3 regions of the Streptomyces sp. NBC_00523 genome follow, and region 2 is predicted to be linked to each of the others. Evidence: riboswitches for the same ligand, from Rfam matches in the RefSeq annotation. Region 2 holds a riboswitch; each other region holds the start of a gene.

Region 1 (7,730 bases), 630 kb from region 2:
GCCCCGGGGCGCGGCGCGTGGATCATCCGGCCGTTCCCGATGTACAGGCCGACATGGCTGATGCCCGAGTAGAAGAACACCAGGTCCCCGGGGGCCAGCTGGGAGCGCGGCACCCGCTGCCCGGCGTTGATCTGCGTGTACGTGGTCCGGGGCAGCGAGACCCCGGCGGCGCGCCAGGCGGCCTGGGTCAGCCCGGAACAGTCGAAGGAGTTGGGCCCGGTCGCGCCCCACACGTACGGCTTGCCCAGGGAGTTGTACGCGAAGGCGACCGCCTGGGCGGCGCGCGCGTTGGGCGCGGCCACGGCGGCGCGCGGCGCGCTGCGGTCGGCGTGACCGGCCCCGCGCCCGTCCTCGGAGGCCTCGTAGGAGGCGCGCTCGGCCGGGGTGAGGCGGGCGAGCAGGCGGCGGGCCTCGGCCAGCTTGGCGCGGACGGTCGCCCGGTGCTCCTTCAGGGCGGCCTGTCGGGAGGCCAGCTCGGTGAGTTTCCCGGCCGCCTCGGCGCGTACCTGGGCGATCTCCGCGACCTGGCGGCGCACCGAGCGCACCTCGGTGGCCCGGCGCTCACCGGCCCGCTCCGCGTAGGTGGCGCGACGCAGGTACTGGTCCGGGTCGGAGGAGAGCGCCAGCTGCACGGAGGGGTCGATCCCGCCGGACCGGTACTGCGCGGCGGCGTACGCGCCGAGCACGTCGCGGGCGGTGTTGAGGCGGGCGGTCCTGCGGGCGGCCTCGTCGCGCAGGGCGTCGACCGACTTGGCGGCGGCGGTCGCCTCGGACTTCGCGCCGTTGTACTTCTCGGTGGCGACCTCCGCCTCCCGGTACAGCCGGTCCACCTGGGCCTTGACCTGCTTCGCGGTGGGTGCGGGGTCCGCGTGCGCGGCTCCCGGCAGCACGGCGGCCGTTGCGGCTCCGGCGACGGCGAGGGTCGCCGCGGTGCGGGCCGCGGAGGCGGTGGTGAGGCGCTGCCTGGGTTTGCGATGCGCTGCCACGGGGGCGGGCGTCCTTCCGTGCGACGGCCCGACGGGGTATACCGGCGGGCTTCTCCGGTGGCCGGCGAGGACGGTCCCTGTTCCACGGCCACCGGGAAGGGACGCTAATCCGAGGTCACGGGAAGGTGTCGTTATGACGGTTATTGCCCGCTCTTGGCGTGGCATTGTCGCAGAATGACCGCACATGAAGCCTGAGTGACCGGGAAAAGGGCCACAGAATCAGGCAAAAAGTGCATTCATCATTCAAGCGGCCCGTAGGCCCCACCCTGCCCGGAGCCGTCCGGAGAGAGGGTTCTAGGGTGCGGAACCATGCGCGTACTCATCGATTTCGTCGTCGCCCTGCACATCATCGGCATCGCCGCCCTGCTCGGCGGCTTCCTCGGCCAGATGAAGGCGATGAAGGCCGGCACCGCCCGGTTCGTCCCCGGCATGCTGCACGGCGCGCTGACCATGCTCGTCACCGGCGTCGCCCTCGTCGGCCTGGACCAGGCCGACGACCACCCCGTGAACAACGTCAAGATCGGCGTCAAGCTGCTGTTCCTGGTCGTGATCCTGGGGCTCGTCTACGTCAAGCGGGACGAGGAGAAGGTCGAGAAGGGGGTCTTCGCGGCGGTCGGCGCGCTGACCCTGGCGAACATCTTCATCGCCACGCTCTGGACCTGAGCGGCGGACGCGCCCCGCAAGAGGGGGCCGGCCCGTGCGGACCGGCCCTCTTCCCCGGTCAGGCGGGGCGCACACTCCCGTAGATCGGCATGTAGTAGATCGACTCCTCGCGCACGTTCGCCCCGGGCTTCGGCGCGTGGATCATCATCCCGTCGCCCTTGTAGATCCCGACGTGGCTGATGTCGTCGTAGAAGAACACCAGGTCACCCGGCTGCAGATCCGCCGTGGCGACCCGCGTCCCGACGTTCACCTGGTCCCAGGTGGTGCGCGGGATGTCGACGCCCGCCGCCTTCCAGGCCGCCTGCGTCAGCCCCGAGCAGTCGTACGAGGCGGGGCCGGTCGCCCCCCAGACGTACGGCTTGCCGATCTGGGCGCGGGCGAACGCGAGGACCTTCTCCGCCTTCGTGGAGGCGCTGCTGTCGGAGCCCGTACCGGAGCCGGAGCCGGAGCCCGTCTCCGTACCGCTGCTGCCGCCCGCCTCCTTGGCCTTCTGCTCGGCCTCCTTCTTGGCGGCGGCCTGCTTCTTCGCCAGCTCCGCGGCCTTCCGCTTGGCCTCCGCCTCCTTCTTCCGCTCCAGCTCCGCCAGGCGCGCCTTCTCCTCGGCGGTCAGCTTCGACAGCAGCGTCCGGGCCTCGGTCAGCTTCGTCTGGACGTCCTGCTTGCTGGTGCGCAGCGAGGCCTGCGACTCGGTCAGCGTCTCCAGGCTCTCCACGGCCTCGGCCCGCTGCTTGGACACCTTCGCCTGCTGCGTGCGGAAGTTCGCGACCGCCTGCTGCTGGCGCTCGGCCATGCGGTCCATGAGGTGGGTCTGGTCGAAGAACGACTGCGGGTCGTCGGCCAGGAAGAAGGTCGCGGTCGGCGCGAGGCCGCCGTTGCGGTACTGGGCGGCGGCGTAGTTCCCCAGCGTCCTGCGGGCGTCGTTCACCTTCTCTGTGCGCTTGGCCACGTCGTCCAGGAGCGCGTCGACCTTGGACTTCTGCTGGTCCGTGGCCTCCTTGGCCTGGTTGTACTTCTGGGTCGCGTTGCCGGCCTGCCGGTAGAGGTCGTCGACCTTCTTCTGGACTTCCTCGATGCTCGGCTTCGGCGCGGGCGCGGCCATCGCGCTCTGCGAGGACAGCAGGGTCACCGATGCCAGCGCGGCCGAGGTCAGCCCGACCGCGGGGACGGTGGAACGCACCCGGGGGCGCGGTTTGCGATGCGACGCCAAGGCCGGCATCTCCTTCCGTGGACCGCCTACCGGGTTAGCTGTCGGGTTCGGGCGGAACGGAAGGCTGCCCTACGGTCCGGTGGGGAAGGACCGATTCACCCCGGTGCTGCGTGTGGGTCCCCGGTTCCGGGCGGGCCCGGATTCGGCGTGGCGGCACGCTCGGCGTAGGTCGCCTCTGGGGGTACGGGCCGTCCGAACGTGCACGCTAGCCAACTGACGGGGCCGCTGTGAAGGTTGGTGTGCGATATGCCCGATACATTTCCGTGACCTTTTCGGAGCGGGGCCGGGTGTCAGTGGAGAGCTTTAGACTCGGACAGCGATGAGCAGCCTCTTTGACGACAGTTTCCTGGCCGGCCTCCAGCAGGAGGAGGACGCGGCCCCGCCGCCCCCCGAGGACCCCGCACCCGAAGCGGTGCCGGAGGACCTGTTCGCGGGCGTGTTCGACGGGCCCCCGCCGCCCCGTGACGCGTACTACCGCGACGGCGCACACCGCCCCGTCATCGACCCCGAGGCGCTGCTCGACGGGCTGAACACCGAGCAGCGCGCCGCCGTCGTGCACTCCGGGTCGCCCCTGCTCATCGTCGCCGGCGCCGGTTCCGGCAAGACCAGGGTGCTCACCCACCGCATCGCCCACCTGCTGGCCGAGCGGGGCGTCCACCCCGGCCAGATCCTGGCGATCACCTTCACCAACAAGGCCGCCGGCGAGATGAAGGAGCGCGTCGAGCAGCTGGTCGGGCCCCGGGCCAACGCCATGTGGGTCATGACCTTCCACAGCGCCTGCGTCCGCATCCTGCGCCGCGAGTCCAAGAAGCTGGGCTTCACGTCCTCGTTCTCGATCTACGACGCGGCCGACTCCAAGCGGCTCATGGCCCTGGTCTGCCGCGATCTGGAGCTGGACCCGAAGCGCTACCCGCCGAAGTCCTTCACCGCCAAGGTCTCCAACCTCAAGAACGAGCTCATCGACGAGGAGACCTTCGCCGGGCAGGCCGCCGACGGCTTCGAGAAGACCCTGGCCCAGGCGTACGCGATGTACCAGGCCCGGCTGCGCGAGGCCAACGCGCTGGACTTCGACGACATCATCATGACGACGGTCCACCTGCTCCAGGCCTTCCCCGACGTCGCCGAGCACTACCGCCGCCGCTTCCGGCACGTCCTGGTGGACGAGTACCAGGACACCAACCACGCCCAGTACACGCTGGTGCGCGAGCTGGTCGGCCCGGCCGGTCCGGAGAACGCGCCCGCCGAGCTGTGTGTCGTGGGTGACGCCGACCAGTCGATCTACGCCTTCCGGGGCGCGACCATCCGCAACATCCTCCAGTTCGAGGAGGACTACCCGGACGCGACGACGATCCTCCTGGAGCAGAACTACCGCTCCACCCAGACGATCCTGTCCGCCGCCAACGCGGTCATCGAGCGCAACGAGAGCCGCCGCCCCAAGAACCTCTGGACCAACGCGGGCACCGGCGCCCGCATCACGGGCTACGTCGCGGACACCGAGCACGACGAGGCGCAGTTCGTCGCCGAGGAGATCGACCGCCTCACGGACGCGGGCGACGCGAAGGCCGGCGACGTCGCCGTCTTCTACCGGACGAACGCGCAGTCCCGTGTCTTCGAGGAGATCTTCATCCGCGTCGGCCTGCCCTACAAGGTCGTCGGCGGCGTCCGCTTCTACGAGCGCAAGGAGGTCCGGGACGTCCTGGCCTACCTGCGGGTCCTCGCCAACCCCGAGGACACCGTCCCGCTCCGCCGCATCCTCAACGTGCCCAAGCGCGGCATCGGCGAGCGCGCCGAGGCCATGATCGACGCGCTCTCGCTGCGCGAGAAGATCACCTTCCCGCAGGCGCTGCGCCGCGTGGACGAGGCGTACGGCATGGCCGCCCGCTCCGCCAACGCCGTCAAGCGGTTCAACACGCTGATGGAGGAGCTGCGCACGGTCGTGGAGTCCGGCGCCGGTCCCGCCGTGGTGCTGGAAGCGGTCCTGGAGCGTACGGGCTATCTCGCCGAGCTCCAGGCGTCCACCGACCCGCAGGACGAGACCCGCATCGAGAACCTTCAGGAGCTCGCGGCCGTCGCCCTCGAATTCGAGCAGGACCGGGGCGAGGAGGAGGGCGCGGGCACGCTCGCGGAGTTCCTGGAGAAGGTGGCGCTCGTCGCCGACTCCGACCAGATCCCCGACGAGGACACCGACGGCTCCGGCGTCATCACGCTGATGACCCTGCACACCGCGAAGGGCCTCGAATTCCCGGTCGTCTTCCTGACCGGCATGGAGGACGGCGTCTTCCCGCACATGCGGGCGCTCGGCCAGGTCAAGGAGCTGGAGGAGGAGCGCCGCCTCGCCTACGTCGGCATCACCCGCGCCCGCGAGCGGCTGTATCTGACCCGGGCCGCCATGCGCAGCGCCTGGGGCCAGCCCTCGTACAACCCGCCGTCGCGGTTCCTGGAGGAGATCCCGGACCAGCACCTGGAGTGGAAACGGAAGGGCCCGATGGCCGCCCCGGCGGGCCCCACCTCGGGCATCACCTCGTCGCTCTCCGCCTCCCGTGCCCGCTCCGGCCCCTCCGGTTTCGCGACCCGGCGGACCTCGGACAAGCCGACGATCACGCTGGTGGCGGGCGACCGGGTCACGCACGACCAGTTCGGCCTGGGCACGGTGACGGCGGTCGAGGGCGTCGGCGACCAGGCGAAGGCCACGGTCGACTTCGGCGACGACCGCCCCAAGAAGCTGCTCCTGCGGTACGCGCCGGTGCAGAAGCTCTGAGACACGCGTCACGGCCGGAGCCCCCGAGGCCCCGGCCGTGACGACGGTCGCGCCGGATCAGGTCGGGTTGATCCCGTGGCCGCGCAGCCACGGCAGCGGGTCGATCGCCGCGCCGCCGCCCGGGCGCACCTCGAAGTGCATGTGCGGGCCGGTCGAGTTCCCGGAGCTCCCGGAGTACGCGATGACGTCACCGGCCTTGACCGGGCCCGAGCGGATACGGGTGCTGCTGAGGTGGCAGTACCAGGTCTCCGTGCCGTCGGCCATGGTCACGATGGCCATGTTGCCGTAGGCGGTGTTGTACTGCGTACGGACCGTGCCGTCGGTCGCCGCCATCACCGGGGTGCCGTACTGGACGGGGAAGTCGATGCCCGTGTGCACGGACATCCAGTTGACGCCCGCCTGCCCGAAGTAGGCGCTCAGCCCGTGCTGCTTGACCGGCATCACGAACTTGGGGCGCAGGGCCTCCTTGCGGGCGGCCTCCTCCTCGCGCTTCTTCTTCTCGGCGGCCTGCCGCTCCTTCAGGTCGATGCGTTCCTGGGTGCGGCTGGCGCGGTCCGCGAAGTTCTCCGCGTCGGCGCTGAGGTTGGCGAGCTGGGTGTCCAGCGCGTTGTTCGCCGCGACCGGCTTGACCGTGCCGGGGTCGGCGGCGGCCATGGTGGTGGTCGCGTCCTTCTTCGTCTCGTCCCCGCCCATCCCGCTCACGGAGGCGGCGGCGATCCCGGCCACGCTCATCACACAGGCGGAGGGAACGGCGACGGTGAGGAGTGCGGAGCGCTTCGCGGGGGAACGCCTGCGGCTGCGGCCTCCCCGGCGGGGCTCGACGGGGGCGAGATCGGGGTGCGGCTCGGCGGCCTCGTCCGGCTCGGTGTCGTCGGCGGCGCGGCGGTGGGGCTCGTACGGGTCGTGGTCGCCGTTCTCGTACGACTCACCGTTCTCGTACGACTCGTAGGTCTCGTACGTCTCCGGGGGCTCCGGCTGTTCGGCTTCGTTCGAGGCGGCCGGGCTTTGCACATTTTGCTCTTCGTGCCCGGGCGTGGCGCCGGTGTTCCAGGCGGTGGCGTCGTACACGCCGGTGTCGTACGTCCCCGTGTCGTCCGAGGGCCACGCGGGGGCGGCGGCGGTCCAGGTGGTGGTGTCCCACTGGCCGGAGGAGTCCGGGGCGCCGCCCTGGGACGGGATGCCGGGGGCGTAGCCCTCCGTCGGCAGCCAGGTCGCGGTGGTGTCGTACTGCGCGGTGTCGTACGGGGTGGTGTCGTACTGCGGGTGCTGCTGGGCCTGATAGCCGTGGTGCGCGCCCGTGTCCCACTGGGTGGTGTCGTACGCGCCGTAGGCGGTCTCGCCGCCGGTGTACGGGATGCCGTAGCCCTGTGAGGTGTCGTACGAGGCGTCGTAGGCGCCGTCGTAGGTGGCGCCGGTGCCGGGGAGGGAGCCGAAGAGCGGGTCCGTCTCGAAGCTGCCCGTATCGAAGCTGCCTGTGGAGTAGCCGTCGTATCCGGCATACCCGGCGTGGGGGTGCTGGTCGTTCACCAACTTCTCTCTCGCCTCGGCAGCAGGACCAGGTTCCGGGGGCGTGGGGTACCCCGGGAGAACTGGCGGCGACTGTACCCGGCGGTATCCGCCATCGACAATCTTCGACGGCGCCGGGGCGCGCGGGAAAACGGGCAATCGGCCGTCTTTCGGCGGCGCCCGCACAGAGCCTTGGCTCTATGTTCGAAGTTTGTTCGGTTTAGGCGGCGGGGGTGGAGCGGGTGGTCCCGGGGGCCTCCCGGGTGGGCCCCGCCTCGTCCAGCGCCTGCCGCACGGCCGCCGCCACGGCCGGGTGCACCGGCAGCGCGAGGTGGCCGATGCCGGTGACGCGTACGTTGACCGCGTCCAGATCCGGGTGGTCGACGCAGGCCGCCTCGGCGGGGACGATCACCCGGTCGAGTTCGCTCCAGAAGCTGACGAACCGGGTACGGCAGCCGGGCGCGGGCAGTCGCAGCTCCTCGACGGGGGCTGAGCCCTGGCGCATCTGCCGCACGATGGGCAGCGCCCCGGCCAGCGGGGCGACGGCGGTCCCGGAGTGCGGCGTGCCCAGCGTGACGAGGGTCCGCACCCGGCGGTCACCGGCCAGCCG
Region 2 (7,730 bases):
CGGGCGTGTACGACCGTACGGCGAAGAAGTCGTTCACCGTGCCGTCCGGGCCCGCCCTCGTCGGCGACGGCTACCTCGTCCGGCACGACCGGAGCGCGGGTGAGCTGCTGCTCACCGACTTCCACACGGGCAAGGCGGCCGCCCCGCGCGTGATTGCGGCGCTCCCGGCGGGGAAGACCGCCGACCAGCGGCGGCTGACCTGGGCGGTGGACAAGTTCGGCGGCGACATCGCGTATCTCGACGCCGCGCAGACCCTGCACGTCGTGCCCAGCGGGGTGCCCGCGCAGTCCCTCGCGAAGATCGCCTCCGATCTCGGCGACGCGTACATGGACATCAAGGGCGTCGACGGACTGGAGAGCTGGAACAGCAGCTGGCAGTTCAACAAGCCCGTCTCCTGGACGTACGCCGTCAAGGACTGGACGGGCCGCACGGTGCGCACCCTCAAGGGCGGTGACGGCACCGAGGCGGACGTCAACTGGGACGGCCTGACGGACGCGGGCGGATACACGGGCAACGGCACGCACACCTGGACCCTGACGGCGACGGCCGAGGACGGTTCGGGGAAGTACACCGCCAACGGGACCATCTCGGTCGGCGGCGGCAAGGCGGGCTTCCACGACCAGGGCCGCTCCGGCATCGGCGACCTCGTCACGCTCAACTCGCACGGGGACCTGACCATCCAGTTCGGGCAGGGCTCGGGTGTCTTCAGCGGCAAGGCGTCCGGGACCGGCTGGCCGGCCGGCACCCTCGCCGTGCCCTTCGCGGACACCGGCAGCGACCGCTGCTCCGACCTGTTCGTCCGGATGCCCGGCGGTGAACTGCGCCGGTACGAAGGCAACTGCGGCACCTCCGGCTACAAGCCGGCCGGCAAGCACACCGTGATCGGCGGCGGCTGGCAGCAGTACGACGTGCTGACGTCACCCGGCGACCTGAACGGCGACGGGCGGGCCGACCTCGTCGCCCGTCAGACGTCCACCGGGGACATCTACTTCTACGCGGGCACGGCCGCCGGGAAGTTCCTCCCGAAGACCCGGATCAACACCGACTGGCGGACGTACGCCCAGATCACCGGCGTCGGCGACATCACCGGCGACGGCGTCCCCGACCTGCTCGGCCACGACCGCAACGGCGGCCTGTGGCGCTACAACGGCCTGGGCAACGGCCGCTTCGCGCCGCGCGTGAAGGTGTTCTCGGACTGGGGCAGCTCGTACAACGCGCTGATCGGCGTCGGCGACCTGAACGGCGACGGCCGGAACGACTTCGTCGTGCGCGACTCGGCGGGCAAGCTGTTCCGCAACAACGGCAACGGCAAGGGCTCCTTCGGAGCCCGTACGCAGATCGCCACCGGCTGGCAGACGTACAAGGCCATCTTCTGAGCCCTCGGCCCTGAGTCCTGAGCCCGCCCCACCCGGTGACGGGGCCGCGTGGTCGATACCCGATCGGCTGCGCGGCCGGGGCGGGCTATGCTCGGGGGTGATGTGCCGAGGGCCGTTAGCTCAATTGGTCAGAGCAGCGGACTTTTAATCCGTTGGTTGTGGGTTCGAGTCCCACACGGCCTACCTCGTGGCCCCGGGTCAGCGCGTGCGCGACCCGGGGCTCCGTCGTGTGCGGGGGCGGGCGTCAGACCAGGAGCTTCGACTTCGCTCGCTGGTACTCCTCCTCGGTGATCGCGCCCTTGTCCTTGAGGTCGGCGAGCTTCGACAGGTCCTCGACGTGGCCGCCGCTCTTGTGGTGGCTGCCGCCCTCCGTACCCGCCGCGTCCCTGATGTACGCCTTGAAGGCGGCGTCGCGTTCCTTCGCTTCCTGGACGTCGCGCTTGCCCATGGACTTGCCGCGGGCGATCACGTAGATCAGCACGCCCAGATAGGGCAGTACCAGCGCCAGGATCAGCCAGCCGGCCTTCGCCCAGCCGCTCAGGTCATCGCTGCGGAAGATGTCCATGATGACCCGGAAGAGGAGGAAGAGCCACATGATCCAGAGGAAGAACCAGAGCATCGTCCAGAACAGGTTGAGCAGGGGATAGTCGTCCATCGTCCACTCCCGGAGCCTCGAAATGGCTGAGTCTGAAATCAGTCATATCGCCATATGGGTCCGTGCGCCCGTTGGAGGGGGAGCGCTGTGGAGGGCGGTGGCTACTTCTCCGGCTCGGAGGGGGCGGTGGCCGCGGCCGCCGCCGCCGTCTTCTTGCTGTGGACCATGATGCCGATGAAACCGGCGAGGAATCCGCTGATCAGGCCCGATATCGCGTGGTTGACCGCGTTGACGGACGCGCTGCCCGGGAGGCCGATCGCCAGGTAGTTCACCGCCGCGCTCATCGCCGCGCCCATCACACCGCCGATGAGGCCGCTCTTGGCGGCGGCGCGTGCGGGTGACGGCGGGGTGGCCGAGGGGGCGGGGGTGTTATCGGAGGCGGCGAGCGGTGCGGCCATGGTCGAGAGCCCTCCAGACAGGCTGCGATCAGAGACCGGGAGCAGCTCTCCGCGCGCGCCGGCATGCGCGGTCGGGGCCTGCTCACACGGGCAGCCCACCGAGCCGGGGGGTGCAGCAGATACCTTGCGTCAGAACACATGTTCCTCGCAACACCTTCTCGTTTTCGGCACTTTGGGGTTCGGGTCAAGGGCGGCCGTGGTCCGCGCCGCCGGTGCGCACGGGGTGCGCGGGACGGGTGGTGGTCATGAGAGCTCCGAAGATGCCGTAGAGTTGGGTTCACCGACGCGGGGTGGAGCAGCTCGGTAGCTCGCTGGGCTCATAACCCAGAGGTCGCAGGTTCAAATCCTGTCCCCGCTACTGAAGGATCAGGCCCGGCACGCATGCAGCGTGCCGGGCCTGATGCGTTGTCGGCGCATACGCGTTGTCGCCCCTTCGGCGGCCGAGGACTCGCCCGGTGGCCGGGCGGGCGCGAGGCTGGGGGAGGTGCGCGGTACCGGCCGTGGCCGCACCGGGCAGGAGACCGCAGGTGAGGAAGTGGGAGCGACGGTGGCGCGGGCCCGACGGCGCGGGCAGCCGCCGGTTCGTCCGGGTGCTGCCGGTGACGATGATCGTCATCGGGGTGGTGTTCGACCTCTTCACGCCGCCCTCCTTCACGGCCGTCCCGATCTTCGCGGCCGCCCCGCTGATCGCCGCGCCCTTCTTCGGTCTGGGCACCACGATCCGGATCGGGATCGCCGCAGTGCTCGCCGTCGCGGGCATCCGGCTCTACACCGGCGACCTGGTCGAGGTGGTCTCGTTCATCGAGATGCTCACCGTGCTCACGGTCGCCGTCCAGGCGTGTGTGATCAACCGGGTCGTGCGGCGCGGCAGCGAGCAGCTGGCGTCCGCCCGGATCATCGCCGAGACGGCCATGCGAGCCGTGCTCCCCGTCCCGCCGGAGCGGATCGGCGGACTCCAGGTGGCCGCGCGGTACGAGGCGGCGCAGGCGGACGAGTTCGTCGGGGGCGACCTCTTCGCGGCCGCCGACACTCCGTACGGCGTACGGCTCGTGCTGGGGGACGTACGCGGGAAGGGGCTGGAGGCGGTCGGCGCGGTGGCGGTGGTGATCGGGGCGTTCCGCGAGGCGGCGGAGCACGAGAAGTCGCTGGAGGGCGTGGCGCAGCGGCTGGAGCGGGCGCTGGCGCGTGAGTCGACGCGGGGTGGCGGCTTCGATGAGTTCGAGGAGTTCGTGACCGCCGCGCTCGCAGAGATCCGGCCGGGCGGACAGTTCGTGCGGATCGTGAACCGGGGCCACCCCGAGCCGCTGCTGCTGCGCGGGGACGGGGCGGTGGAGGCGCTGACGCCCACGGAGCCCGCGCTGCCGCTGGGCATGGACCTGGGGGTGCGGCCGGACCGCTCGGACGAGTGGGAGCTGCCGCCCGGCGGGACGCTGCTGTTCTACACGGACGGCCTGTCGGAGGCCCGTGACGCCGAGGGTGTCTTCTACGACCCGGCGGAACGGCTGCGCGGGCGGCTCTTCCCGGGTCCCGAGGAGCTGCTGTCCGCGCTGACCGACGACGTACGGCTGCATACGGGGGGCGAGTCGACCGACGACATGGCGCTGCTCGCGGTGGCCCGGCCGGCCAAGGGACAGCCCGACCGGCGCAGGACGGTGAAGATCATCAAGGGGGGTACCACGCTGCGTGACTGAGGAGCGTCGCTCCGCATAACATTTGACGCAACGTCAGAAAACGCGTAGTGGCTGAGCGTCGATCAACTCGCCCGATTCCACCCGGTTGTGTCCCGTAAAGTCCAGGCCGGGCGCGTGAACGATCAGTGGGAACAGCTTGGAATCGGACCCGTCTGTCTATTAACGTTCGATAACGCAGCGCGGTTGTCCCAGCCGTCGTCAGGGACGGCGCCGCGCGCGTGCGCCGAATTCCGCAAGGGAACCGGGGAACCACCTACATGGGGTGAATCGGGCATCTTCGTCTTCACAAGAGGCGGAGGAACCCGTAGGAGACCTTCCTGCTCCGAACCCGTCAGCTAACCCGGTAGGCGAGAAGGAAGGAAAGGAGCGCGCCCGCGTGGCGTCCAACAAGCCTGCCCCCGAATCACCTTCCCGGTTCGTGCCCGAGTACGGCGCCGACTTTGCGTCCGGCCCCGGCACCGCTTACATCCCGGAACAGGGCGGCGACTACGCGACCGACCGGGGCAATGGCTTTGCCACCGGCGCCGGTTACGGCAGCGGCTTCCGCGCCGACGACGCCGACTCCGAGCGGACCTGGGAGGAATGGAACCCCACCGAGGAGTCCGTCCGCCCCGTCCGCGGCAAGCACCGTGTCGCCAAGCAGCGCAATGGTCTGGCCCGTAGCTCCACCGTCCTCGGCGTCGGTGTCATCGCGGCCGTCGGTGCGGGAGGCATGGCCACCGCGCAGAGCAAGCCGCCGGTCTCCATCTCTCTTCCCGATTCCATCACGGGCAATCTCCCCGACGCCAAGTCCCTTCCCGGCGTGGGCGCGTTCTTTTCCGGTGAGAGCGAGGCCGAAACCCCCGCGACCGCCACCGCCGCCGCCCCGCTGACGACCGCCGGCATCACGACCGCCGAGGCCGAGCAGGGCACCACGGACGCCGGTGAGGCGCTGCGCGCCCGCATCCTCCAGCAGGCCGAACAGCAGCAGGGCGCCGCCGACGCCGAGGCGAAGGCGGCCGAGGAGAAGGCCGCTGCCGAGAAGGCGGCCGCCGAGGCGAAGAAGCAGCAGGACGAGGCCGAGGCCAAGGCCGCCGCTGAGAAGAAGAAGGCGGAGGAGGAGGCGAAGAAGAAGGCCGAGGCGCTGCGCCTGGCCAAGCTCGCCGCCAGCTACGCCATCCCCACCTCCTCGTACACGATCACCTCGACGTTCGGCGAGGCCGGCTCCATGTGGTCCTCCGGCTACCACACGGGCCTCGACTTCGCGGCCCCGACCGGCACCCCGATCAAGGCCATCCACACCGGCACCATCAAGTCGGCCGGCTGGTCCGGCGCCTACGGCTACCGCACGGTGCTGGAGCTGGAGGACGGCACCGAGCTGTGGTTCTGCCACCAGTCCTCGATCGGCGTCACGGTCGGCCAGAAGGTCACCACCGGCGACACCATCGGCCGCGTCGGCGCGACCGGCAACGTGACCGGCCCGCACCTCCACCTGGAGGTCCACACCCCGGACGGCACCGGCATCGACCCGATGGCCTGGCTGCGCGCCCGCGGCCTGACGGTCTGAGGACTCCTCCTCCGGCACCCCGGCCCTTCCCCGCACGCGGCCTTCCGAACCCCGGCAGCCCTGACGCACACCCCCCCCCGACGTCAGGGCTGCCGGTTCGCGTACAGCGGCAGCCTCCGCAGGGAGCAGCCTGCCGGATGTAGATGGCACGGAATAGCGGATAGCCCGGAAGCTGTTGTTCCACCTATGACTTCACTGCGCAATCTCGGCCCGTCGGGCCTCCAGGTCTTCCCGCTCTGCCTCGGTGGAAACGTCTTCGGCTGGACCGCTGACGAGACCCAGTCCTTCGCCGTCCTCGACGCGTACGCGGCGGCAGGCGGCAACTTCGTGGACACCGCCGACGCCTACTCGCACTGGGTGCCCGGCAACGAGGGCGGCGAGTCGGAGACGGTCATCGGCAAGTGGCTCGCGTCGCGCGGCAACCGGTCCGACGTCGTGGTGGCCACCAAGGTCGGTGCGCTGCCCGGCTACAAGGGCCTCTCGGCGCCCACGATCAAGTCGGCCGCCGAGGAGTCGCTGCGCCGCCTCGGCACGGACCACATCGACCTGTACTACACACACTTCGATGACGAGACGGTCCCGGTCGAGGAGATCATCACGGCCCTCGACGAGCTGGTGAAGGAGGGCAAGGTCCGCGAGATCGCCGCCTCCAACATCAGCGCCGCGCGGCTGCGCGCCTCGCTGGAGTTCTCCGAACGCGAGGGCCTGGCCCGCTATGTGGCGCTCCAGCCGCACTACAACCTCGTGTCCCGGGACACCTACGAGGGCGAGCTCCAGGACACCGCCGCCGACGCCGGGCTCGCGGCCGTCCCGTACTACGCGCTGGCCGCCGGCTTCCTCACCGGCAAGTACCGCCCGGGGACTGCTGTGGACAGCGCCCGCGCCGGGAGCGCGGCCGGTCACCTGGAGTCGGAGCGCGGACAGCGGGTGCTCGCCGCGCTCGACACGGTGGCGCGGGACCGGGACGCCGAGATCGCGACGGTGGCCCTGGCCTGGCTCGCGTCCCGCCCGACGGTCGCCGCGCCGATCGCCTCCGCCCGCACGGTCGACCAGCTGCCCGCCCTGCTGGCGGTCGCCGGGCTTGAGCTGACGGACGAGGAGCTGTCGACGCTGACGGCGGCCTCGGCGTAGCGATCAGGCCTGCGGCCCGTTGGCGTGGGGCTGTTGGCCGTAGGGGTGTTGACCGTAGGGCTGCGTCGTCGGGTACGTGGGCGGGGCGCTGTACGGGGCCGGGTTGCCGTACGGATTCGGGTTGCCGTTGTACGGGGCCGGGTTGCCGTACGCGTAGGGCACGGGCCCGCCCGCGTACGGTCGGCGAGGTGGCCAGGCGGCCGTGTAGCCGGGCGGCCGGCGGTGCGTGGCCCGGGCCGCGTACGCGAGGGCGGGGCCCGCGATCTCGCGGCGCTGCCACAGGTGGTGCAGCAGCTCCAGCTCGCGCGCGGCGAAGTCCGGGTCGGCCCTGCCCAGTCCGGCCTGTCGGCGCAGGGAGGCCAGGGACGTCGCGAACGCCTCGTACTCGGCGACCGCCCGCGCCGCCGCCCTGCCGCGCTCCTTCGCCTCCTTGGCACGGACCCTCGCGTAGTCCGGGTGGTACGGATGGCCGGAGGCGCTCACCGCGTACCGCCTGCGCGCCGCGTTCCTGGCCAGGGCGCGGGCCCGCATCGAGGCTAGGGCGCGGGGCTCGTCGGGGGTGAGCCAGCCGGCTTCGGCGTACGCGGGGAGCTCGACGGCCAGGGAGCGCAGCTCCTTGCGGCGGGCTCGGATCACCTGCCAGGTCACCAGGCCGAACACCGGGACCATGAACGCCCCGTACACGAGGTAGAAGCCGTACCGGCCGAAGGTCGCCGAGCCGTTCCACAGGGCGTGCATGCCCATCGCGAGGACCAGGCCGAGCAGCGGTACGGCGATGCGCCGCACCCGGCGGCCGGCGGCGCTGCTCGCGGCGATCCCGAGACCGATGCCGGTCAGGACGGTGAAGAGCGGGTGGGCGAAGGGGGTCATCACGGCACGGACCAGGAACGTCACCACGGTCACTGACGCGAAGCCGGAGTCCAGTTGCTGGTC
Region 3 (7,730 bases), 3.0 Mb from region 2:
GTGCCGTGAGGGGAGCCTTTCGGTGCCGCGCGGGGCGGACTCAGTTCTGGGCGGGCGGAGTTGACGCGGAGGCGGGGGTCGCGTCGGTGCGCAGGCCCTTCTTGCTGACCTTGCCGATCCCGGTCTGCGGGAAGGCGTCCACGAATTCGACGAGGTCGGGCACCTTGTACGCGGCGATTCCGCGTTCGCGTACGTGCCGCTTGACGGCGAGCGCCCCGGGCGGTTCGGCGCCTTCGCGCAGGATCACGTACGCCAGGGTGCGTTCACCGAGATTGGGGTCGGCCACACCGACCACCGACACGTCGTGCACCGAGGGGTGGGCGAGGATGATGTTCTCGATCTCCTCCGGCGCGACCTTCTCGCCGCCCCGGTTGATCTGGTCCTTCGCCCGCCCCTCCACGACGAGATGGCCGGTCGGGGTGCGGCGCACGATGTCGCCTGTGCGGTAGAACCCGTCCTCGGTGAACGCGGTCCTGTCGTGCTCGGGCGCGCGCCAGTAACCCCGGATCGTGTACGGGCCCCGGGTCAGCAGATGCCCGAACTCGCCGTCGGGGACGTCCTGTCCGGCGTCGTCCACGATGCGGATCTCGTCGTCCTCGGAGATCGGCCGGCCCTGGGTGGAGACGACGGTCTCGTGGTCGTCGTCCAGCCGGGTGTAGTTGACGAGGCCCTCGGCCATGCCGAAGACCTGCATCAGCCGGCAGCCGAGCGCCGGTTCGAGGCGCCGGGCGGCCGTCTCGCTGTATTTGGCGCCGCCGACGAGGACCAGTTCGAAGCTCGACAGGTCCTGCTCCGCCGAAGCGGCCGCGTCCGTCCACACCAGGGCGAGCGGCGGCACCATGCCGGTCATGGTGACGCGCTCCCGTTCGATGACCGGGAACGCCGTGGCCGGGTCGGGGCGCGGGCACAGGACGACGGTGCCGCCCGCGTACAGCGTGCCGAGCCAGCCGGGCGAGCTCATCGGGAAGTTGTGCGCGGCGGCCAGGATCACGAGGAAGCGGGTGTCCGCGCCGACGCCGCAGATCTCGTTGGAGCCGCGCAGCGAGTAGATGTAGTCGTCGTGCGTACGGGGGATGAGCTTGGGCACCCCCGTGGTGCCGCCGGACAGCTGGAGGAAGGCCAGGTCGTGCGGCTCGGGCCCGTCCTCGGGCTCCCCGGACGCGTCGCACGGCACGTCGGACAGGGCGGTGTGCTCGCCCGGGATCTCCGTCTCGCGGTGGGCGGGCAGCGCGTAGACGGGGAGCGCGCCGATCCGGAGGAGGGCGAAGACGACCTCGGCGAACTCGGCGATGTTGGGCAGCTGGACGACGACCCGGTCGCCCTTGGCTATCCCGCGTGCCCGGAAGCCGGCCGCCAGCCGGGCCGCGCGCTCGTCCAGCTCCCGGTACGCCCAGGCGCGGCGCTCGGGCGCGGGGTCGACCAGCGCGACGCGGTCGCCGTGGGCCTCGGCCCGTTCGCGCAGCATGCTCGTGAAGGTCTCGCCACGCCAGTGGCCGGCCGCGCGGTAGCGGGCGGCGAACTCTGCGGGCCAGGCCGGGGCGTCGTCGTACGGAGAGGCAGTCATCGTTTCAGGTCTCCAGGGGGAGGAGCCGCTTGCGGGGGCGCCGGGCGGACGGGTCAGGCGCGCAGGGTGGCGCCGCCGTCGACGTACAGGTCGTGCAGGGTGATGTGGCGGGCCCGGTCGGACACGAGGAAGGCGACCGCCTCGGCGATGTCGGACGGCTCGGCGATCCGGCCCAGCGGGATGCCCGTGCGGTAGCTCGCCAGGTCCCCGGCGATGACGCGCTGCGCGGCGGGCCCGTCGTCGTGCGCCTCACCGGCCGGCCACATCCCGCGCTGCATGTCGGTGAGCGTGGAGCCGGGCGAGACGGTGTTGCAGCGGACGCCCAGGGGGGCCGGTTCCAGGCCGAGGCACTTGGTGAACATGACGGAGGCGGCCTTGGACGCGGCGTACGCCGCCATGGTCGTACGGGGGATGCCGGCGGCGTTGGCGGGCGACGGCAGTTTGACGACAGGCCCTAGGACGGTGAACAGGGGCGGCAACACTTAGGTAAGCCTAACCATAGAGTGATCACGCGAACGGAGGGCCGGAACCGGTGATTCCGCCCGGTCGCGAGCCACCCTGTGTCCCTTTTGCTCGTGTATGAGCAAAATGCCAATTGCGGGCGTTCGGAGTGGTTTTGATGCGGTCAGATGCGACCAAAACGGGCGAACGCCCCCATTCCGGCTTCAGTGGGCAGCGTCACGTCGGCCGTTTCTGACGCGCAATCCGATCTCCCGGTTCCCAGTCGTGCCAAGAAATTTGACTTCCCCCGGCGCGGGCGATCATGAGCATTTCCTTTGATTGATCTTGCAAAACAATTGTGATCAGCAATTCCGGGCTTGTTCCGGCCGTCGTTTCTCGCTTACGGTCCCGTCATCAATCCGGATGGAACGCCGAATCCTGCCGCCGTCCGGGAACCCGACCACTCACGTACGGCAGGAGCGGGGGACCCAGGTTTGCCGCCGGTCCGGAATCCGGAGCGGCTAGGGGTGAAGTCGCCATGCGCGACCGGACATCTCCAGTCCGAACCCGACAGCTCACCTCGTAGGCGACGGAGAGGAAATACCCCATGCCCATCCCGGGTAAGCACCGTCGTGCCAAGTCCGCGTCCCTGACCCGCGGTTTCATCGCCGTCAGCGCGGGCGGAGCCGTTCTCGCACTCCCCCTGATCACGGCCGGATCGGCTTCCGCCGCCCCCGCCAAGACCGTCGTCGCCGAAAAGGCCGCGGCCCCGACTTCCGTCGCCGGCAAGGAAATTGCCGCGCGCAAGGCCGCGCCCACCACCTATTCCGTGGTGTCCGGCGATTCGCTTTACAAGATCGCCCAGGGCCATTCCCTCAGCGGTGGCTGGGAGCGGCTCTACAAGGACAACCGCGGTGCGGTCGGCGGCAACCCCGACCTCATTCACCCGGGCCTGAAGCTCACCATCGGCGCCAAGTCCGAGGCCGCTGCCCCGAAGGCCGCCGAGAAGAGCGCATTCAAGGCGGAGAGCGCCGAGAAGAACGGCGACACGGCCCCCCGGACCGAGAGCGCCGACCGCGCCGACCGTTCCGAGCGCACCGCCGTCCCGGTCGCCGCCGAGAAGCCCGCCGAGACCCAGGCGGCCGTCGCGTACACCGACGACCTCGACGGCTGGATCAAGGAATCCCTCGCCATCATGGGGCAGCAGGGCATCCCCGGCAGCTACGACGGCATCTACCGCAACATCATGCGGGAGTCCTCGGGCAACCCGATGGCGATCAACAACTGGGACATCAACGCCGTCAACGGCACCCCCTCCAAGGGCCTGCTCCAGGTGATCCAGCCCACCTTCGACGCCTACCACGTGCCCGGTACGTCGACGGACATCTACGACCCGGTCGCCAACATCACGGCCGCGTGCAACTACGCCGCCGCCACGTACGGCTCGATGGACAACGTCTTCGGCGCGTACTGACCGAAACCGGCCCCGCGCTCGGGGCAGGGCCGTGAACAGGGGCGGGAAGAAGCGGAAGCGCTTCTTCCCGCCCCTTTCGCATGCCGTCACGCTCTTGTCGCGGAAAAGCCGTACAACCCTTGTGGCACAAGCGGTGTCGAACACGGCGTCCGGGAAGACAGCGGGCTCTTCCCGGCACCCCCCGGAGTCGCCCGGCCATCCTTGATCCAAGGAGCCACCTGTGCGTACGTACCGTTCGGCCGCCGTTCTCGCGGCCTCGATCCTCCTGCTGACGGGCGCGGCCATCGCCGCGCCCTCCGCCTACGCCGGTCCGTCCGCGCCCGGCGCCGTCCAGGCGAAGGACCGCAACACCGACTTCAACGGCGACGGCTACGAGGACGTGCTCATCGGCGCCTCGGGCGCCACGATCGACAGCAAGCCCGGCGCCGGCTTCGTCACCGTCCAGTACGGCTCCCGCAGCGGCCTCGGCACCAGCCCGTCCGCCGTCTTCAGCCAGAACACCGCCGGGGTGCGCGGCGCCGCCGAGGCGGGCGACGCCTTCGGCCAGTCCGTGGCCACCGGCGACCTGAACGGCGACGGCTACGACGACGCGATCATCGGCGTCCCGGGCGAGGACATCGAGCCCTTGGCGGACGCGGGCGGCGCCGTCGTGCTCTGGGGGTCCCCGCAGGGCCTCACCGGCACGGACAGCGACTGGCTCCAGGCCGGCGAGCCCACCGCCTGGGCGCGATTCGGCAGCGCCCTCGCGGCCGCCCACTTCAGCCCCGACGTCCCCGGCGACGAGCTGGCCGTGACCGACCTGTTCGACCTCATGCTCTTCCGCTACGAACCCGCCCTGCTGAAGAAGGACGCCGACGCCGCGCCCCTCGCCCCCGCCCAGCGCGAGAACGTGATCCCGGCCGAACCCGGACACGAGATCGACCCGAAGTCGCTGACCACGGGCGACTACGACGGCAACGGCCTCGCCGACCTCGTCGTCTCCGGGACGGCCGCCGGCCCGAACCACGGAGAGGGCTGGTCCGCCTACTTCTCCGGCCAGGTCCAGGGGCTCCGCTTCGAGCGCTCCCTGCGCGGCGGCCCCGCCGTCGCCTCCGGTGACATCAACAACGACGGCTACGACGACCTCGTCACGGGGACGCCGCGCCGCCCAGACGCCACCAGCGGGGGCTCCCCGGACGGCGGCGTGGTCGGCGTCTACTACGGCAGCGCCGGTGACGGCCCGGTCGTCGGCGCCGCCGGGCCCGGCACCGAGCCCGTCTGGTGGACGCAGGACTCCCCGGGCGTCCCCGGGGTCTCCGAAGAGGGCGACCGCTGGGGCAGCGATCTGTCGGTGGCCGACACCGACGGCGACGGTTACGCGGACGTGGCCATCGGCGCCCCGCTGGAGGACGTCGGCGCGCCGGGCTCGGACCTCTCCCGGGGCGACACCGGAGCCGTATGGTTGCTGCGCGGAGCGGCCGGCGGTCTGACGGCGGCCGGGGCCCGTTCCTGGGACCAGGACTCCGCGGACGTCCCCGGGGTGCCCGAGAGCAACGACCAGTGGGGCGGCCAGGTGCGCCTGATCGACCCCGACGGCGACGGACGGTACGGCCTCCTGGCCGCCGCCCCCGGCGAGGACGTGTCCAACGGGGTCGTCTGGGTGCTGCCCGCCGGCCAGGGCGGTGTGACGGCCACCGGATCGTGGACCTTCGACGGCGGATCGCTCGGCGCCCCCCGGACGAAGGCCCACTTCGGCGGGGCGATCGACGAGTAGGCCGCCCGGACCCGCCCTGACCCCGCCCTGACCCCGCCCTGACCCGGCCGTCCCGGAATGCGAGGGCACGGCGGGGCGTGGATGCTGGAACGGTCAGCGTCTCTAGGAGGTCAGTCATGGGCATGCTCGACAAGATCAAGGACATGATCAAGGGGCATCCGGACCAGGCCCGCCAGGGAGTCGAGAAGGGCGGCGACTTCGTCGACAAGAAGACCGGCGGCAAGTACGAGGGCCAGGTCGACTCGGCTCAGCAGAAGATGAACGACCAGCTCGGTGACCGCCGCCCGCCCGGTGAGGGCCGGTAGGCGCTTGCACGGACCGTGAGGGAGCGGTGGACGCCACAGCCGTGGTGTCCACCGCTTCCGCGCGTCGCGCCCCCGGCCGTCCGCCCGGGCCGGGCGCCTCCGACGTGCCGCACCGGCCGCCCGGGAGCATCCTGGCTGTGTGACCTGGCACGGCGCGGCCGGGCGGCTGCCGTTCGGTCCGAGCGACGGCCCGCCCCGAGGACCGGAGGACAGCCGGGCGCCGGACGACCTGTCCCTGGTGCTCGCCCAGTCCGTCGTGAACGCGATCGAGGCGGTCGGCGGCCGGGCCGGCGGGGTCTACCTCCCCTCCCGCACCCCCGGCCTGCTCCGGCTGGCCGTCCTCGCCGGGCTCCCCGGCCCCCTGTTCCTCCCCTGGTGGCGGATGCACGTGAACCGGCCGTTCCCGGTCGCCGAGGCGTTCCGCACCGGCAGCCCGGTGTACCTCTCCGACGCCGAGGACGCCATGCGGCGCTTCCCGCAGCTGATGGCCGGGCTGCCGTTCCCCTTCGGCTCCCTGTACGTGCCGGTGCTGCGCCGCCGCGAACCGGTCGGCGTCCTCGTCGTCCTGCGCGGTGCGACGGGCGACGAGCCGGTGCCCGCCGCCGACCGGGCCCGCCTGCAGCGCGTCGCCGACGGCCTGGGCGCCGAACTGGCCGGCCTCGCGGACGCCGGCATCCGGCCCGAGTGGGAGGGCGAGCCCCTTCCCGTACAGCTGCCCGCCAGGACCTCGCCGCCCGTGCGCATCGGCCGCTTCGACTGGAACCTCGCCACCGGCGCCGTCGACGCGGACGACGAGCTCGCCGCGATCCTCGGCAGCGACGGATCCAACCACTTCCACGGCACCATCGACTCCCTGGCCGCCCGGCTCGCCCCGGAGGACGTCTACGGCCTCTGGGCGCTGGCCCGGCAGGCGGCGGGCTCCCGCGGCCCCGTCGTACGCCGGATGCGGCTGCGCGGCCCGGACGGGCGTTCCCACCTGCTGGAGGTGTCCGGGCGCCGGCAGGACGACGCGGGGCCCGGCGGACACCTGACCGGCTTCCTGGTGGACCTGGGCATCGGCCCGGTCGTCGCCGAGGCCGCGGACCGGCTGCCGCGCGGCATCTTCTCGCTCGACCGCTTCGGCCGGATCACCTACGTCAACCCGCTCGCCGAGGACATGCTCGGCCGGCCCCGGGCCGCCCTGGTCGGCCGGGTGTTCTGGGAGGCGCTGCCGTGGTTCGCGAACCCGGCGTACGAGGACCACTACCGGGCCGCGATGATCTCCGACGCCCCGGTCCACTTCCTCGCCCGCCGCGATCCGCCCCCCTGGCTCTCGGTCTCCCTGTACCCCGGGCACGACGGCCTGACCGCGGTCCTCACGCCCACCGACACGCCCGCCTACACCCCGGACTCCGTCGTCTCGCCCGGGCTGGGGCTCGGCTCACCGGCCGACCGGTCCGCCGCCCTGTACCGGCCGGTCGCCCTCGCCATCGCGCTCACCGAGGCCGTCACCGCCCGGCAGGTCTCCCGCGTGGTCACCGAGGAGCTGCTCCCCGCATTCGGCGGCCGGCAACTGGCGATCTACCTGCTCAAGGAGGGCCACCTCTACCTGGAGTGGGAGACCGGCTTCCCGCAGGGCTTCCTCGACCGGTTCGACGCGGTCGGCCTGGACGCCCGCATCCCCGGCGTGGAAACGCTCACCACCGGGCGCCCCATCTTCTTCGAGTCGATGCAGCGCCTGGCCGCCGCCTACCCGGGCATCCCCATGGACGCCGACGTCGGCGCCCGCGCCTTCCTCCCGCTCATCGCCTCCGGGCGGCTCGTCGGCTCCTGCATCCTCGGCTTCGACCAGCCGCGCGGCTTCAGCCCGGAGGAGCGCACGGTCCTGACCGCCCTGGCCGGCCTCATCGCCCAGGCCCTCCAGCGGGCCCAGCGCTACGACACCGAGGCCGCCCTCGCCCGCGGCCTCCAGGACGCCCTGCTGCCGCACCGGCTGCCCGCCGTCCGCGGCATCGACACCCAGGGCCGCTACCTCGCCGGCACCCAGGGCATGGACGTCGGCGGCGACTGGTACGACGTGATCGAGACCCACGGCCGCCTCGCCCTCGTCATCGGGGACGTGCAGGGGCACGGCGTGTCCGCCGCCGCGACCATGGGCCAGGTCCGCAGCGCCGTACGGGCCTTCGCGCTCAGCGGCCACGACCCCCAGGAGGT

What was found. A riboswitch is a leader RNA that binds a small molecule or an ion and turns the genes downstream of it on or off. The one in region 2 is predicted to bind cyclic di-AMP.
Positions count from the first base shown of each region.
Region 1: it holds a riboswitch for cyclic di-AMP, as region 2 does, so the genes downstream of both, OHS17_RS20700 (C40 family peptidase) here and OHS17_RS17575 (M23 family metallopeptidase) in region 2, are expected to answer to the same signal.
Region 3: it holds a riboswitch for cyclic di-AMP, as region 2 does, so the genes downstream of both, OHS17_RS03905 (transglycosylase SLT domain-containing protein) here and OHS17_RS17575 (M23 family metallopeptidase) in region 2, are expected to answer to the same signal.

Region 1 covers NZ_CP107836.1:4,515,029-4,522,758, forward strand. The annotation lists gene OHS17_RS20690 (C40 family peptidase) at 1-986, opposite strand, end outside; gene OHS17_RS20695 (hypothetical protein) at 1,296-1,649, shown strand; gene OHS17_RS20700 (C40 family peptidase) at 1,708-2,865, opposite strand; cyclic di-AMP (ydaO/yuaA leader) riboswitch at 2,864-3,014, opposite strand; gene pcrA (DNA helicase PcrA) at 3,176-5,614, shown strand; gene OHS17_RS20710 (M23 family metallopeptidase) at 5,672-7,141, opposite strand; gene OHS17_RS20715 (esterase/lipase family protein) at 7,341-7,730, opposite strand, start outside.
Region 2 covers NZ_CP107836.1:3,884,957-3,892,686, forward strand. The annotation lists gene OHS17_RS17545 (FG-GAP-like repeat-containing protein) at 1-1,376, shown strand, start outside; tRNA gene OHS17_RS17550 (tRNA-Lys) at 1,486-1,559, shown strand; gene OHS17_RS17555 (SHOCT domain-containing protein) at 1,621-2,031, opposite strand; gene OHS17_RS17560 (hypothetical protein) at 2,133-2,429, opposite strand; tRNA gene OHS17_RS17565 (tRNA-Met) at 2,714-2,787, shown strand; gene OHS17_RS17570 (PP2C family protein-serine/threonine phosphatase) at 2,957-4,120, shown strand; cyclic di-AMP (ydaO/yuaA leader) riboswitch at 4,332-4,485, shown strand; gene OHS17_RS17575 (M23 family metallopeptidase) at 4,497-5,666, shown strand; gene OHS17_RS17580 (aldo/keto reductase) at 5,853-6,797, shown strand; gene OHS17_RS17585 (PrsW family intramembrane metalloprotease) at 6,801-7,730, opposite strand, start outside.
Region 3 covers NZ_CP107836.1:844,809-852,538, reverse strand. The annotation lists gene OHS17_RS03915 ((2,3-dihydroxybenzoyl)adenylate synthase) at 41-1,564, opposite strand; partial or broken gene OHS17_RS03910 (SDR family oxidoreductase) at 1,618-1,989, opposite strand; cyclic di-AMP (ydaO/yuaA leader) riboswitch at 2,425-2,609, shown strand; gene OHS17_RS03905 (transglycosylase SLT domain-containing protein) at 2,613-3,479, shown strand; gene OHS17_RS03900 (FG-GAP repeat protein) at 3,700-5,232, shown strand; gene OHS17_RS03895 (antitoxin) at 5,349-5,537, shown strand; gene OHS17_RS03890 (SpoIIE family protein phosphatase) at 5,677-7,730, shown strand, end outside.